Regions from separate parts of the Streptomyces sp. NPDC032940 genome, predicted to be linked through region 4. Evidence: riboswitches for the same ligand, from Rfam matches in the RefSeq annotation. Region 4 holds a riboswitch; each other region holds the start of a gene.

Region 1 (3,568 bases), on a different contig from region 4:
TGGACCGGCTCCGCCGCCGAGCCGCGCCCCGTGCCGCCGGTGACCGCCGACGACACCGGACGGGTCGTCATCGTGGACCGTCCCGGCGCCGTCCAGACGCAGCTGCTGATCGGCCGCACCGGACCCGACCGGCACGACCGCGTCTGGCCCGCGCAGGTGCTCGGCACGTACTGCCTCGGCGGCACCCTCACCTCGCGCCTGGACCGCGTCCTGCGCGAGGAGAAGGGATACACCTACGGTGTCCGGTCGTTCGGTCAGGTGATGCGGTCCGCGCCCGACGGTACGGGCGCCTCGCTGCTGGCCATCAGCGGCTCGGTCGACACGCCCAACACCGGCCCGGCGCTGCAGGACCTGTGGACGGTGCTGCGCACGCTCGCCGAGGGCGGGCTCACCGACGCCGAGCGCGATGTCGCCGTGCAGAACCTGGTGGGCGTGGCGCCGCTGAAGTACGAGACGGCGGCGGCCGTCGCCGCCACGCTGGCCGACCAGGTCGAGCAGCACCTGCCCGACGACTACCAGGCCACGCTGTACCGCCAACTCGCCGCCACCGGCACCGTGGAGGCGACCGCGGCCGTCGTCAGCGCCTTCCCGGCGGACCGTCTGGTGACGGTCCTCGTCGGTGACGCGGCGCAGATCAAGGAGCCCGTCGAAGCCCTCGGCATCGGCGAAGTCACCGTCGTGGCCGCCGAGTAGTGGCACGCGCGCGCACGGCCCTGGTGACCGGAACGTCACCAGGGCCGTGTCATGTCCGAATTGGGGGAGAGGCTGCCCGTCTGCCCTGTGGCGTGCGCTACAAAAACCCTGTTGCGTTTGAGGATTGAAGACAGCCGCGTTTAGCGTCGTCCGGGCTGTTCGTCAGGCAGTGCGCCGCACCCGCGGCACCGGACAGTCATCGCCGAGTCCCCGTACGGCGCGAGCCAGGGGAGCCGGGGACCCATCGCAGTCCCTGGGGTGAATCGGACGCCCGCGCGTCAGCGAGGGGGTCCGTAGGAGACCTTCCACCTCCGAACCCGTCAGCTAACCCGGTAGGCGAGAGGGAAGGAAAGGACCAGCCTCTACATGGCGTTCACGCGCGCCACCGGTAAGCACCGCCGCCCCAGCCGCATGCACCGCACCACCGCCCGCGCGGCGGGCGTCGCGGCCCTCGCCACCACCGGCGTCGTCGGCACCCTCGCGGCCCCGGCCCTCGCCGCCGAGCCCGAGGCCGAGCAGACCGGACTCACCCCGGTCGTCAGCATCGGCGACTCCCTGGCCGAGGAGATCGACGCCCAGGCCACCGCGCAGGAGCAGGCCGCCCTGGACGCCGCCGCCCGCGAGGCGGCGATGGAGGCGGCGCGCGAGCGGGCCGCCGAAGCGGCCAAGGAGGCCCGCGAGGCCAAGGAACGGGCAGCGCGCGAGGCCGAGCGCCAGCGCCTGAACACCTTCGTCGCGCCGATCACCGCCTCCTACGTGTCCACCGCGTACCAGGCCGGCAGCTCCCTGTGGTCCTCCGGCAGCCACACCGGCATCGACTTCCACGCCTCGACCGGCACCACGGTGCACGCGGTCGGCGTCGGCACCGTCGTCGAGGCCGGCTGGGGCGGGGCGTACGGCAACCAGGTCGTGATCCGGATGCACGACGGCACGTACACCCAGTACGGCCACCTGTCGTCCGTCGGCGTCTCGGTCGGCCAGTCGGTCGAGCCCGGCCAGCAGATCGGCCTCTCGGGCGCCACCGGGAACGTCACCGGCCCCCACCTGCACTTCGAGGCCCGCACGAGCCCGGAGTACGGCTCGGACATGGATCCCGTCGCCTACCTCCGCTCCCACGGCGTGGACCTCTGACGACGGACGGTACGTTCCGCACGGCATCCCGAAGGCCCCGGCTCCCCGAGCCGGGGCCTTCGGGCCTTCCGGTCCCGCCGTCACCGTTTCCCGCCCGTTTCCGAAACGTGAATGCCCAAAAAATATCCCTGAATTCCCGCCCGCCGTCCGAAAGCGCGGCTCATTGGCCTAGAGTCACGAAAACACGCGTCCATCGTCGACGTTTCACGGGGATCAAGGCGGAGGTCGGACATGCGTATTCCGGCACACTCGGTGTGCACGGCGATCAGGGACGACATCGTCGCCGGTGTCCACGGCCGCGGCAGCCGGCTCACCGAGGAACTGCTCGCCCGCCGCTACGGCGTCTCCCGCGTCCCCGTCCGCGAGGCGCTGCGCACCCTGGAGGCCGAGGGCTTCGTGGTGACCCGGCGGCACGCGGGCGCGTGCGTCGCGGAACCGACCGAGCAGGAGGCCGCCGACCTGCTCGAGACCCGCACGCTGCTGGAGCCCCTCGGCGCATCCCGCGCGGCCCGGCGCCGCACCGAGGCCCATCTCAAGGTGCTGCGCGGCCTGGTCAGGCTGGGTCAGGAGCGTTCGCGGCAGGGTCACGGCGAGGACCTGCGCGCGCTGGGCGGCTGGTTCCACGAGACCCTCGCACGGGCGGCCGGCAGCCCCTCGCTCACGGCGATGCTGACCCAGCTGCGCCGCAAGATCGACTGGATGTACCTCGTGGAGACGCCGCACGGCGCGGCGGAGCACTGGGCGGAGCACGGCGCGGTCGTCGACGCCGTGGCACGCGGCGACGGAGACCGCGCGCGGGCGCTCATGGCGCTGCACGTCGAACGGTCGGCGGCGGCGCACCGGCTGCGCTTCGTCCCGGGCGACAGCCCGGACGGTGTGAGGAACGCGCAACGTCCCGTAAACATTTCGACCCTGCGGAATTAACACGGGTGCCGTATACAAAAGAAGGGCAATGCAGGGGCTGTTCTTCGCTGCCCGAAAAGGGAAAAGGAAAAGGCCCGCCCGGTTTTCCCGGCGGGCCTTTTCCGTGTGCCGTCACATCAGACGGTCTCGGGGAGCTCCTCGAGACCCTCGGAGACCAGCTTCGCCAGCCGGTCCAGGGCGGCGTCCGCGCCCTCGGCGTCGGAGGCGAGGACGATCTCCTCGCCGCCCTGGGCGCCCAGGCCCAGGACGGCCAGCATGGAGGCCGCGTTGACGGGGTTGCCGTCGGCCTTGGCGATCGTCACCGGGACGCCTGTGGCCGTGGCGGCTCGGACGAAGATGGAGGCGGGGCGGGCGTGGAGACCCTCGGCCCAGCCGACGTTGACGCGGCGCTCAGCCATGTGTTGCTGCCCTTCAGGTGTGCAGGTTGTCTAGACCAGTTTCCCACATCGTGAAGCATGGCCGGACGGCTGTGCGCCGCCCGGGGCGGTCGTCGGACCGCGGCCTCGGCCCGACCTTCCGTCCTCCACAGACTGCCCCGCGCCGTTGTCGTACGCGAGCCGTACTCTGGGGCCCATGCAGACCTCGTCGGACCGGCACGAGTACCCCGCCCACTGGGAGGCCGACGTGGTGCTGCGCGACGGCGGCACCGCGCGCGTCCGCCCCATCACCGTTGATGACGCCGAGCGCCTGGTCAGCTTCTACGAGCAGGTCTCCGACGAGTCGAAGTACTACCGCTTCTTCGCGCCGTACCCTCGCCTGTCCGCCAAGGACGTCCACCGCTTCACGCACCACGACTTTGTGGACCGGGTGGGACTCGCGG
Region 2 (3,568 bases), on a different contig from region 4:
GCTCGATCAGCGCGGCCTTCGCGTCGCACTCCTGCAGCGGGGCCAGCGCCGACCGGGCGTCCTTCGCGTACCGGACGGTGTCCCGCCGCGCCTGTTCGAGCGCGGGGTGGGCACGCAGCAGGCGCAGCGCCTCGGCGTGCCGTGCGTCGTCGCTCAGGTCGGAGTCGAGCAGCTCGCACAGGGCGAGGTCCTCGGCGAGCCCCAGCCGGGCGGCCCGCTCGCGCAGCCGCAGCACCGGCAAGGTGGGGATGCCCTCACGCAGGTCCGTGCCCGGTGTCTTGCCGGACTCGTGGGAGTCGGAGGCGATGTCCAGGACGTCGTCCGCGAGCTGGAAGGCGACGCCGAGCCGCTCGCCGTACTGGGTCAGCGTGTCCACGACGGTCTCGTCGGCGCCGGACATCATCGCGCCGAACCGGCAGGAGACCGCGACCAGCGATCCCGTCTTGCCGCCGAGCACGTCGAGGTAGTGGTCGACCGGGTCCCGTCCGTCCTGCGGTCCGGCCGTCTCCAGGATCTGGCCGGTGACGAGCCGCTCGAACGCCAGGGCCTGCACGCGGACGGCCTCGGGACCGAGGTCGGCGAGGATCTGGGAGGCGCGGGCGAACAGGAAGTCGCCGGTGAGGACCGCGACCGAGTTGTCCCAGCGGGTGTTCGCGCTGGGCACGCCGCGGCGCACGGCGGCCTCGTCCATCACGTCGTCGTGGTACAGCGTGGCGAGGTGGGTCAGCTCCACGACCACGGCCGACGGCACGATGCCGGGCGCGTAGGGGTCGCCGAACCGGGACGCGAGCATCACGAGCAGCGGCCGGAACCGCTTGCCGCCGGCCCGCACCAGGTGCTGGGCGGCCTCCGTGATGAACGGCACCTCACTCTTGGTTGCCTCAAGCAACCCTTCCTCGACGGCCGCCAACCCGGTCTGGACATCGGCTTCCAGAGCCTGGTCCCGCACGCTCAGCCCGAACGGCCCGACGACGGTCACGAGGGGTCTCCTGTCTGCTGGTGTCTACTGGCGATTACCTGGTTTGTCGATAGGTCGCTGCCACCACTCAAGTCAGCGTATCCGGTCACGTTTCGATCACCGCTAGCGCCCACCGTTACAGCCCGGTCGGTATCGGATCATGCGCGGTATGTTTTTGATCAGGTGATATGAGCAGATATCGACCTATATCGCCAGAGAGGCGCGAAACGGGACACCACATACCCAAAGCTGCCATCCCGGACGCCATCACCCCTCCCGACGGACCGCACTGCGGGAACGTCACCCATTCGGCATCCGCCCCTCGACCCCCGAACGAGTGCCCGTCCAGCACCTCTGGACACCAGCCCGAGCCGTCGCCGACGGGGTGCGCCACAGGCTCCGCACAGGCCCGTGCGGCAGCCTCGGTCCCGCCCCTCGCCTAAACGCCTCCCCTCGAGGGCCGGTTGGCCACTAGTTGGCCCTAATGCCCGTTTTGCCACCCTTGTTGAGGCCCGTGAGTTGGCTCACGCCGCCACTCCCACCCGCACCCACGCCGCGAGCACCGCCAACCCTTTGCCCCGTAGGCGAGTTGACCCTTGGCAGTCGCAAAGTATCAAGCACCCCAAACCCCCCAGACCAAGGTCAACAGGCATGTCGGGTGATTCCTGCACTTGTTCCGGACATGTGCTCTCGCATACGTTCCCGGCCTGTCAGGCGGACGCCGAATCCTGCCACCGCCCCGACACCAGTCATCCACTCGAACACTCGCAGGCAGGAGCGGGGGACCCAGGTAAGTCGCCGTGCCGGTCACCACCGGAGCGGCTAGGGGTGAAGCCGTGCCCGTCAGGGCCCGGCCGGGCACCTCCCCGCCCGAACCCGACAGCTCACCTCGCAGGCGTTGGAGAGGGACACACACATGCCTGCCAACGGTCAGAACCGTCACGCCCGGACCAGCCGCATCGCCCGCAAGCTCGCCGTCGCCGGCACCGGCGCCGCCGTGCTCGCCCTTCCGCTCATCGGCGCCGCCACCGCGTCCGCCGCCACCCCGGCCGCCACCACCACCGCCACCGCGGCGACCACGGCGTACCCGGACAACCTCGACGGCTGGATCCGCGAGTCGCTGGACATCATGGCCCAGCACGGGATCCCCGGGTCGTACGACGGCATCTACCGCAACATCATGCGCGAGTCGTCCGGCAACCCGTTCGCGATCAACAACTGGGACATCAACGCCATCAACGGCACCCCGTCCAAGGGCCTGCTCCAGGTGATCGACCCGACCTTCCAGGCCTACCACGTCGCAGGCACCTCCTGGGACTCCTACGACCCGGTCGCCAACATCACCGCCGCCTGCAACTACGCGGCCGACCGCTACGGCTCGATCGACAACGTCTTCAGCGCGTACTGATCCGTACCCCCCGCAGTGAGCCGTGACCAGGTCCCGTCGGCGGACGGGACCTGGCCGGCTCCGAAGATCCGTTCGAGGACGACGGCCACGCCGTCGTCCTCGTTCGTCGTGGTGACCTCGTCCGCGACCGCCTTGAGTTCGGGGTGGGCGCCCGCCATGGCGACCCCGCGGGCCGCCCAGTGGAACATGGGGATGTCGTTGGGCATGTCCCCGAAGGCGATCGTCCGTCCCCGGCTCACCCCCAGGCGCTCCGCGGCGAGCGCCAGTCCGGTCGCCTTGGTGACGCCGCACGGCTGGAGCTCCACCGTCCCCGGCCCCGACATCGTCACCGTCGCCAGCGAGCCGACCACCGCGCGCGCCGTCGCCGCCAGCTCGTCGTCCGTGAGGTCCGGGTGGCGCAGCAGCACCTTGCTGATCGGCGCGCTCCACAGCTCGTCGCGCCGGTCCACCCGCACCGCGGGCAGGGTCGGGTGGGGCATCAGATAGCCCGGCTCGATGAGGGTCATCCCGTCGACCCCGTCCTGGTCGACCGCGGCGTACACCTCACCCACCTCGGCCTCGATCTTGCCGAGCGCGGTCTCCGCCAGCTCCCGGTCCAGGGTGACCGACCACAGCATCCGGTGCGCGCCGGCGTCGTACACCTGCGCGCCCTGCCCGCACACCGCGAGCCCCGTGCAGCCGAGGACGTCGAGCAGGGAGCGCACCCTCGGTGCCGGGCGTCCCGTCACCACCAGGTGCCGCGCCCCGGCCCGGGCCACCCGTGCCAGCGCGGCCAGCGACCGGTCGGAGACGGTGTCGTCGCCGCGCAGCAGCGTTCCGTCGAGGTCGGTGGCGACGAGGGCATATGCGGTGCGGTCCATGATCAGAGAATACGGACACCGCACCTGTCCGACTCACCCCACGACCGGATGCGCACGAGGACGTTCGCAGGTGTCCGAAACCTGACGCAACACCGTCTAAAGGCGGTTAAAGGCCTGTGCACCAGTTGGCAACAACATGCTCCGCCTTCTACCCTCCGGGCGGCCCCGGGGGTACCTTCCTTCTGTCCAGGGGGACTTGATCGGGGGGTCGGGTTGAACGGCGGACGTGTACGTGTGCTCAGGCCGGGGGAGCTGAGCGAGGGGGAACGGGAGCGCTGGCGCGCGCTGCGCGCCGCATCGAGGTCGCCGCGCAATCCGTTCATGGAACCGGAGTTCACCGAG
Region 3 (3,568 bases), on a different contig from region 4:
CCGCTCTCACCCTGGAGGCGGCGGCCCGCGCCGCCGGGCTGTCGCCCGCCCATCTCTCCCGGCTGGAGACCGGGCAGCGCCAGCCCTCGCTGCCGATGCTGCTCTCGCTCGCCCGCGTTTATGGTACGACCGTCTCGGAGCTGCTCGGTGAGACGACCGTGGACCGCGACGCCGTCGTACGGGCCGCCGCCATGGAGCCGACGGCCGCGGGCGGCTGGACGTACTGGCAGGCCGGCGGCTCCGGCCGCGGGATGCAGGCACTGCGCGTCCGCGTGCCGTACGGCACCCAGGGCGACATCGTGCGCGTGCACCCCGGCGAGGAGTGGCTCCACGTCCTGCGGGGCCGGCTGCGGCTGCGCCTCGGGGACGCCGTGCACCTGCTCGGCCCGGGCGACAGCGCCCACTTCGACTCCCTGACCCCGCACCGGATCGCCGCCCAGGACCCCGACGGGCTCGAGCTGCTCTTCGTCCATACCCTGCTGCAGAGCCCCGCGCCGGCGCTGTGCCTGGGGCCCGCCACCACACCGACCCGCCACACCGCAGGAGAGATGCCATGAGCACCATGCAGGACAAGCTCCCGCGCGCCCTGTGGGTGCGACTTCTGATCTACATCGTCCTCGGGCACGTCGTCGCGGGCTTCCTCTTCCTGTTGTTCGAGGTGGGCGCCAAGTAGCGGGCCGGCACCGTGAGCGGGCGGCTCAGTCCAGCAGCCGCTCGCGCAGCCGCTCCCGGGCCTCAGGGGTGACGCCCAGCCCCTTCTCCAGATAGGCGTCGACACCGCCCCAGGTCTCCTCGATGGTCTCGAAGGCCGCCGCCAGGTACTCGGCGCGCGCGTCGAAGAGAGGGCTGAGCAGCTCCATGACCTCGGGAGAGTAGGCAGAGGCGGCGGAGCTGCTGCGGCGCACCTTGTAGCGGCGGTGCTTCGCGTTCGACTTCAGGTAGTCCTCCACGATGGCGTCACGCTGCACGCCCAGGGCGAGCAGGGTGATCGCGATCGACAGCCCCGCGCGGTCCTTGCCGGCCGCGCAGTGCATCAGCGCGGGGACGCTGTCCTCGGCGAGCGCGCGCAGCACCCGGGAATGCTCCGCCGTGCGCTCCTTGATGATCGTGCGGTAGGAGACGATCATCCGGTTCGCGGCCTGGCCGTCCGCCAGGATCGCGCGCAGCTGGTCGAGGTCGCCGTCGCGGACCATCTTCCAGAACTCGGCGCCGTCGGCCGGGTCGCTCAGCGGCAGGTTCACATTGCGCACGCCCGGCAGTGCGACGTCCGGGCCCTCGAGGCGCTGGTCGGCGGCGTTGCGGAAGTCGAAGACCGTGTGCAGGTTCAGCGAGGCGAGGAACGCGGCGTCCTCCCCGGTGGCGTGGGCGAGGTGGCCGCTGCGGAACAGCACGCCGTGGCGCACGCGCCGCCCGTCCACGGTCGGCAGTCCGCCCACGTCACGGAAGTTGCGCACACCGGCCAGCTCGGGTTCGGTCGACGGGACCTGCTGCGTCACGGGGGCTCCTCCCACTCCGCCCCGCCGGCGCTGCTCGCCGGCGGGCGCCCAGCCGACGATACGGCATCTCCTGCCTGCGGCGATGAGTCGGTCACGGGGCGGCCGCGGTGGCGATTGCGACGCGAATGAGCCTTACGTCCGAAATGCTCACTTCGCTCCAACTCGTCGGTGAATAAGGGGTGCTGGAGCGTCTCCCGTGAGCAGCGTCATAGACGTGACCGTCCGTTGTTCGTCATGTTCACGTAATTCGTGGGCCTGTCAAGGCCCTTTGTGAAAAGAGCGCTCACGGAATCGACGGAGTGTGACGGCCTTTTCCCGTAATGGATCAAGCGAAACACCTCTCCGGGAAAACTCTCGCTTGTCCGTTCGCATTCCGGTCGCTTACGTTCACCACCGATCCGGACGGACGCCTAATCCTGCCGCCGACCGGAGCCGCAACCACCCACCACCCGTACACGGCAGGAGCGGGGGACCCACAGGTACAACGCCTGTTCCGGTTCCCGGAACGGCTCGGGGTCAAGTCGCGTCACCACGACGCGGCCGGGCATCTCCAGCCCGCACCCGACAGCTCACCTCGCAGGCGCCGGAGAGGAATTCGCCATGCCCGCGAAGGGTAAGCACCGCCGTACCAAGGCCCAGCGCCTCACCCGCACCATCGCCGTCGCCGGAACCGGTGGCGCCGCACTCGCGCTCCCGCTGATGGGCGCCGCCGCAGCCCAGGCCGCTCCCGCCCACTCCGTGGCCGGACAGTCCGTCCAGGCCGCCGCGACCGGCGCGCACAAGCCGGCCGACAAGGCCTCGGCCTCGCACACCTACGTCGTCAAGAGCGGCGACTACCTGTCCAAGATCGCCGACGAGCAGCACGTCGACGGCGGCTGGAAGAAGCTGTACGCGGACAACCGCGAGGCCGTCGGCTCCGACCCGTCGCTGATCCACCCGGGCCTCAAGCTGTCGATCGGCCACAAGGCCGCGACCGGTGCCGCCAAGCCCTCGTCCTCCGCGGAGAAGCCGGCCGAGAAGCCGGCCAAGGCCGAGAAGCCCGCCGCCCAGTCCGCCGAGAAGTCCACGGACACCGCGAAGACCTCCGCGTCCAAGTCCTCCGGCACGAGCGCCTCCACGGGCACCACCAGCGGCTACACCGCCCCCGTGGCCGGCGCCGGCGTAGGCACCCCGTACCACCAGTCCGGCAGCATGTGGTCCAGCGGCTACCACACCGGCACCGACTTCGTCGTCCCGACCGGCACCTCCCTGAAGGCCGTCGGCGCGGGCACCGTCGTCTCCGCCGGCTGGGGCGGCGCGTACGGCAACCAGGTCGTCATCAAGCTCGCCGACGGCTACTACGCCCAGTACGCCCACCTGTCCTCGATCTCCGTCTCCGCCGGCCAGTCCGTGACCGCCGGTCAGCAGATCGGTCTCTCCGGTGCCACCGGCAACGTGACCGGACCGCACCTGCACTTCGAGATCCGCACCACGCCGGACTACGGCTCCGACGTGGACCCGGTCGCCTACCTGCGCTCGCACGGCGTCTCCGTCTGACGGCCGGCACAGCGCGCACACCGAAGGCCGGACCCCGATCCCCGGGTCCGGCCTTCGGCGCGCCCGCCACCGGCACCGGCTTATTCCTGAGTTGGCGAACACTTTAGGCGTGGCCTTTCTCACCGACCGTCAACCCCTTCCTACGGTCGCGTAGGTCACATTCCACGGTGAATCATGGGCCGATGTGGCAGACGATTCGAAGAGTGACAGCACAGCAGTGATCGGGTCGTACGTGGCGGTGGGGGACAGCTTCACCGAGGGCGTCGGCGACCCCGGCCCCGACGGGGCGTTCGTCGGCTGGGCCGACCGGTTCGCCGTACTGCTCGCGGACCGGCGCCCGGAGGGCGACTTCACGTACACGAACCTCGCCGTACGCGGCAGGCTGCTCGACCAGATCGTGGCGGAGCAGGTCCCCAGGGCGGTCGAACTCGCGCCGGACCTGGTCTCGTTCTGCGCCGGCGGCAACGACATCATCCGGCCCGGCACCGACCCCGACGAGGTGGCCGAACGGTTCGAGAGGGCGGTGGCCGCGCTCA
Region 4 (3,568 bases):
GTTCAGCCGCCTGCCGTGCGCGGCGGCGCGGTCGAAGTCGAGACCGGGGTTGGCCTCGGCGAAGTGGTAGTGGGAGCCGACCTGGACGGGCCGGTCGGCGGTGTTGAGCACGGTCAGACGGACGCTCTCGCGGCCCTCGTTGAAGGCGACGGGCTCGTCGGCGAAGAGGATCTCTCCGGGAATCATGGCTGCGGTTCCCGTCAGATGATCGGTTCGTGGACGGTGACGAGCTTGGTGCCGTCGGGGAAGGTCGCCTCGACCTGGACGTCGTGGATCATCTCGGGCACGCCCTCCATGACCTCGTGACGCTGGATCAGCTTCCGTCCGGACGCCATGAGCTCGCCGACCGTGCGGCCGTCGCGGGCCCCTTCGAGGATGTGCGAGGTGATCAGCGCGACGACTTCGGGGTGGTTGAGCTTCACGCCGCGCGCGCGGCGCTTCGCGGCCACGTCCGCGGCCACGTGGATGAGCAGTCTCTCCTGCTCGTGCGGGGTCAGTTGCACGTACCACCTCACAGAACATCACGCCGGGACCCGGACGGTCCGGCTGCCGCGTCCACCGCGACGGCTCTAGATGTAACACACAGCAATGGGCCGCAAAGTGCCCGCTGCCGTCGGGAAAACCGCAGGTGGAACGGGGTGCACAGTACGGCTAGAGTGTTTCTGCCACGTCACGCGGTTTTGACTGACTGATTACCGGTTTGACCGGCCGATTACCGGTGCCGCCGACGGCCTTTCGCATGCCCGCGCACTCCTGGACGCCACCGCCGCCGCACCGCGACGTCGCCCCCCCTCCGGAACCGGCGCTGCCGCAGGCGTCGACACGGGCGCGCCCGAACCGGCCGAACGGCTTACCCCCCATCGGCGTAGAAACACCTCGGATTTCCGGCCCGTCGAGCTTGCGCCACGCATGATCCCGGATGGCGGAAGGTGTCATTCCGTCGCTGGTCCCGGGGTCGCCGCGGCACCCGTCAAGGGGTCGAACACCGACATGTCCACCTGAACGGGTGAGTGGTGAGTAACCACACAAGGGCCCGGTTCCGTTGGGATTTTCCGACTTCGGTGCGCCAAGATCCATGACTGACGACAAGCCCCCGCCACAGCGGCGGGGCGGTCCGGGCGGACGCCGAGTCCTGCCGCCGCCCGGACGACCGGTCGACAGGAGTGGATCGGCAGGAGTGGAGGACCCGAGCACGACGGGTCGCCGGAACGGCCGCCCCCCGACGGGGAGGCGCCGGGCCGAGCAGCCCTTGGGGTGAAGCCGCACCCGTGCGGCCGGGCAACTTCGCCAGCCCGAATCCGACAGGTCATCCTTCACAGGCGGCTGACGAAGGGTTGCGCATGACTGCGCTCAATCGTGTCCCGTCCCTGATGGCCCGTGCCGGTACGGCCTCGGCCCTGACCATCGCCGCCGTGGGCGGCACCCTCGTGGTTCCCGGCGCCGCCTCCGAGGCCGCCGCGGCGGCCCACGCCACGAAGGCCCTGCGGATCGCGGCCTCCAAGAAGGGCTCCCCCTACGCGTGGGGGGCCACCGGCCCGTACCGGTTCGACTGCTCCGGACTGACCCTCTACTCGTTCAAGAAGGCCGGCAAGAAGCTGCCGCGGACCGCCGCGCAGCAGTACAACAAGACCCGGCACGTCTCCGCCGGGAGCCGCAAGGCCGGGGACCTGGTGTTCTTCCACTCGGGCCGGAGCGTGTACCACGTCGGCATCTACGCCGGTAAGGGCAAGATCTGGCACGCCCCGAAGACCGGGGACGTGGTGCGGCTCCAGAAGATCTGGACGAGCAACGTCTCGTACGGCCGGGTGAGGTGAGCCGCCCGGAGCGGTGACGGCGCCCTGACGCGCCGTCACCGCCCGGGATGCGTGACGCGGCGCTCGGCGGTTACCCGTCAGGCATGGCCGACCACCGCCGCTGCACCGCACGCAACGAGACCCCGCTGGAGCGAGCCGACCGCAACTTCGTCGAGCTGCTCCAGGAACTACGCGTCACCCAGACCGGGGTGCAGATCCTCTTCGCCTTCCTGCTGTCCCTGGCCTTCACGTCGCGCTTCCCGGAGCTCGACACCTTCCAGCGCGCCGTCTACGTGACCACGCTGCTGTTCACGGTGCTCGCCGCGATGCTGTTCACGGCTCCGGCCGCGCTGCACCGCTCGCTCTTCCAGCGGGGCGCCAAGGCGCGCATCGTGCGGGTGTCCTCGCGACTCGCCACGGCGGGCCTCGGCGTACTGGTCTGCGCGTTCACCGGCTCGGTGCTGCTCGTGGTCGACGTGACCGCGGGCCGGTCCGGCGGAGCGGCCGCCGGCGCGGTGACGCTGCTGGCCTGCCTCGGCCTGTGGGGGCTGCTCCCCCACCGGGTCCGGCGGGTCCACATGACCGGTGAACGCCGTGCCGCGGATCGCCGCACGGCGGCGGACCCGGCCCCGTCGGCCCGGCACGGCCGGGCGCGGGGCCGCACGGCCCGGGCCGCGACGTCCGTCGCGCGCCGGGTGCCGTCCACGCCTCAGCGCTGAGGCTCCTGCCGCTCCACCGCCTCGCCCCGGGGACGTCCCACGACCGGGACCGGCTCGGCGGGCACCGCCGGGGCCGGTGCCGTCCAGGGCAGTTCGATGGAGACGGTCTTGCCGCCCTCACGTGTGGGCCGCACTCTCAGCCTGCCGCCGCACTCAGCGGTCAGCCAGCGGATGATCACCATGCCCCGGCCGTTGTCCTGCTGCACGGCGGCGGGCAGCCGCTTGGGGAAGCGCGGATGGCTGTCGGTGACGCCGATGTACAGCCGCTCGTCGCGGTCGAGGACGAGGTCCACCGTGAAGGTCGGCGACTGCCCGAACGTGTGCTGCACCGCGTTCGTCGCCAGCTCCGAGACGATGAGCCGGACGGTCTCCGACACCTCCGCCTCCGCGGGCAGACCCCACTCCGCCAGGGTGCCCACCACGTAGGTGCGCGCGGCGGCCACCGAGGCGGGATCGCTCGGCAGAGTGACGGATGCTTCCAGATGGTCTGCCATGGCGACGTCGTCCCTTCCCACGGGACCGCGGTCCGACACGGAGCGGATGGTTCGAGTACGGTCCCGGACTGGTGCTTCACCGTCAGACTGCCATCACCACCCGGAGCGGGGCGGCGATCCACCGGGATATGCATATATCTGTCGCTCGAAGCGGTGAACTCTGCGACGGCAGAGCGTATTCGGGTGGCTCACTGGGAGTAGAGGAGTGGCCCATGCAGCACGGTCCGGTGGTGCGCCGCCGCAAGCTGGGCGCGGAACTGCGCGCCCTGCGCACGTCGGCGGGCATCACCAGCGGCGAGGCGGCCCGGCTGGTGGGCTGGCACCAGTCGAAGGTCAGCCGGATCGAGACCGGGACGAGCGGGGCGAAGCCGGCCGACGTGCGGTTGCTGCTGGACGCCTACGGAGTGGCCGACCGGGAACTGCGGGAGCTGCTGGTGGTGCTGGCGGGCTCGGAGGACACGGGCGGCCGGCACCACTGGTGGCACGCCTATCGCGGGGTGCTGCCGCCGACGTACCGGGACTTCATCAGCCTGGAGTCGCAGGCGAGCGCGATGCGGACGCT

The links. A riboswitch is a leader RNA that binds a small molecule or an ion and turns the genes downstream of it on or off. The one in region 4 is predicted to bind cyclic di-AMP.
Region 1: it holds a riboswitch for cyclic di-AMP, as region 4 does, so the genes downstream of both, AB0E77_RS28985 (M23 family metallopeptidase) here and AB0E77_RS15570 (C40 family peptidase) in region 4, are expected to answer to the same signal.
Region 2: it holds a riboswitch for cyclic di-AMP, as region 4 does, so the genes downstream of both, AB0E77_RS28520 (transglycosylase SLT domain-containing protein) here and AB0E77_RS15570 (C40 family peptidase) in region 4, are expected to answer to the same signal.
Region 3: it holds a riboswitch for cyclic di-AMP, as region 4 does, so the genes downstream of both, AB0E77_RS26605 (peptidoglycan DD-metalloendopeptidase family protein) here and AB0E77_RS15570 (C40 family peptidase) in region 4, are expected to answer to the same signal.

What each region holds. Positions count from the first base shown of each region.
Region 1 is NZ_JBEZVJ010000032.1:21,609-25,176, forward strand. Features, by position in the region: gene AB0E77_RS28980 (pitrilysin family protein) at 1-693, shown strand, start outside; cyclic di-AMP (ydaO/yuaA leader) riboswitch at 884-1,047, shown strand; gene AB0E77_RS28985 (M23 family metallopeptidase) at 1,060-1,824, shown strand; gene AB0E77_RS28990 (GntR family transcriptional regulator) at 2,056-2,748, shown strand; gene AB0E77_RS28995 (HPr family phosphocarrier protein) at 2,865-3,146, opposite strand; gene AB0E77_RS29000 (GNAT family N-acetyltransferase) at 3,322-3,568, shown strand, end outside.
Region 2 is NZ_JBEZVJ010000030.1:63,064-66,631, reverse strand. Features, by position in the region: gene AB0E77_RS28525 (polyprenyl synthetase family protein) at 1-979, opposite strand, end outside; cyclic di-AMP (ydaO/yuaA leader) riboswitch at 1,668-1,871, shown strand; gene AB0E77_RS28520 (transglycosylase SLT domain-containing protein) at 1,875-2,366, shown strand; gene AB0E77_RS28515 (HAD family hydrolase) at 2,330-3,226, opposite strand; gene AB0E77_RS28510 (GNAT family N-acetyltransferase) at 3,461-3,568, shown strand, end outside.
Region 3 is NZ_JBEZVJ010000026.1:105,395-108,962, forward strand. Features, by position in the region: gene AB0E77_RS26590 (XRE family transcriptional regulator) at 1-557, shown strand, start outside; gene AB0E77_RS26595 (DUF6126 family protein) at 554-673, shown strand; gene AB0E77_RS26600 (tyrosine-protein phosphatase) at 699-1,496, opposite strand; cyclic di-AMP (ydaO/yuaA leader) riboswitch at 1,933-2,092, shown strand; gene AB0E77_RS26605 (peptidoglycan DD-metalloendopeptidase family protein) at 2,097-3,032, shown strand; gene AB0E77_RS26610 (SGNH/GDSL hydrolase family protein) at 3,250-3,568, shown strand, end outside.
Region 4 is NZ_JBEZVJ010000010.1:102,303-105,870, forward strand. Features, by position in the region: gene AB0E77_RS15560 (urease subunit beta) at 1-186, opposite strand, end outside; gene AB0E77_RS15565 (urease subunit gamma) at 201-503, opposite strand; cyclic di-AMP (ydaO/yuaA leader) riboswitch at 1,244-1,305, shown strand; gene AB0E77_RS15570 (C40 family peptidase) at 1,341-1,814, shown strand; gene AB0E77_RS15575 (DUF6328 family protein) at 1,898-2,512, shown strand; gene AB0E77_RS15580 (ATP-binding protein) at 2,503-3,006, opposite strand; gene AB0E77_RS15585 (helix-turn-helix transcriptional regulator) at 3,219-3,568, shown strand, end outside.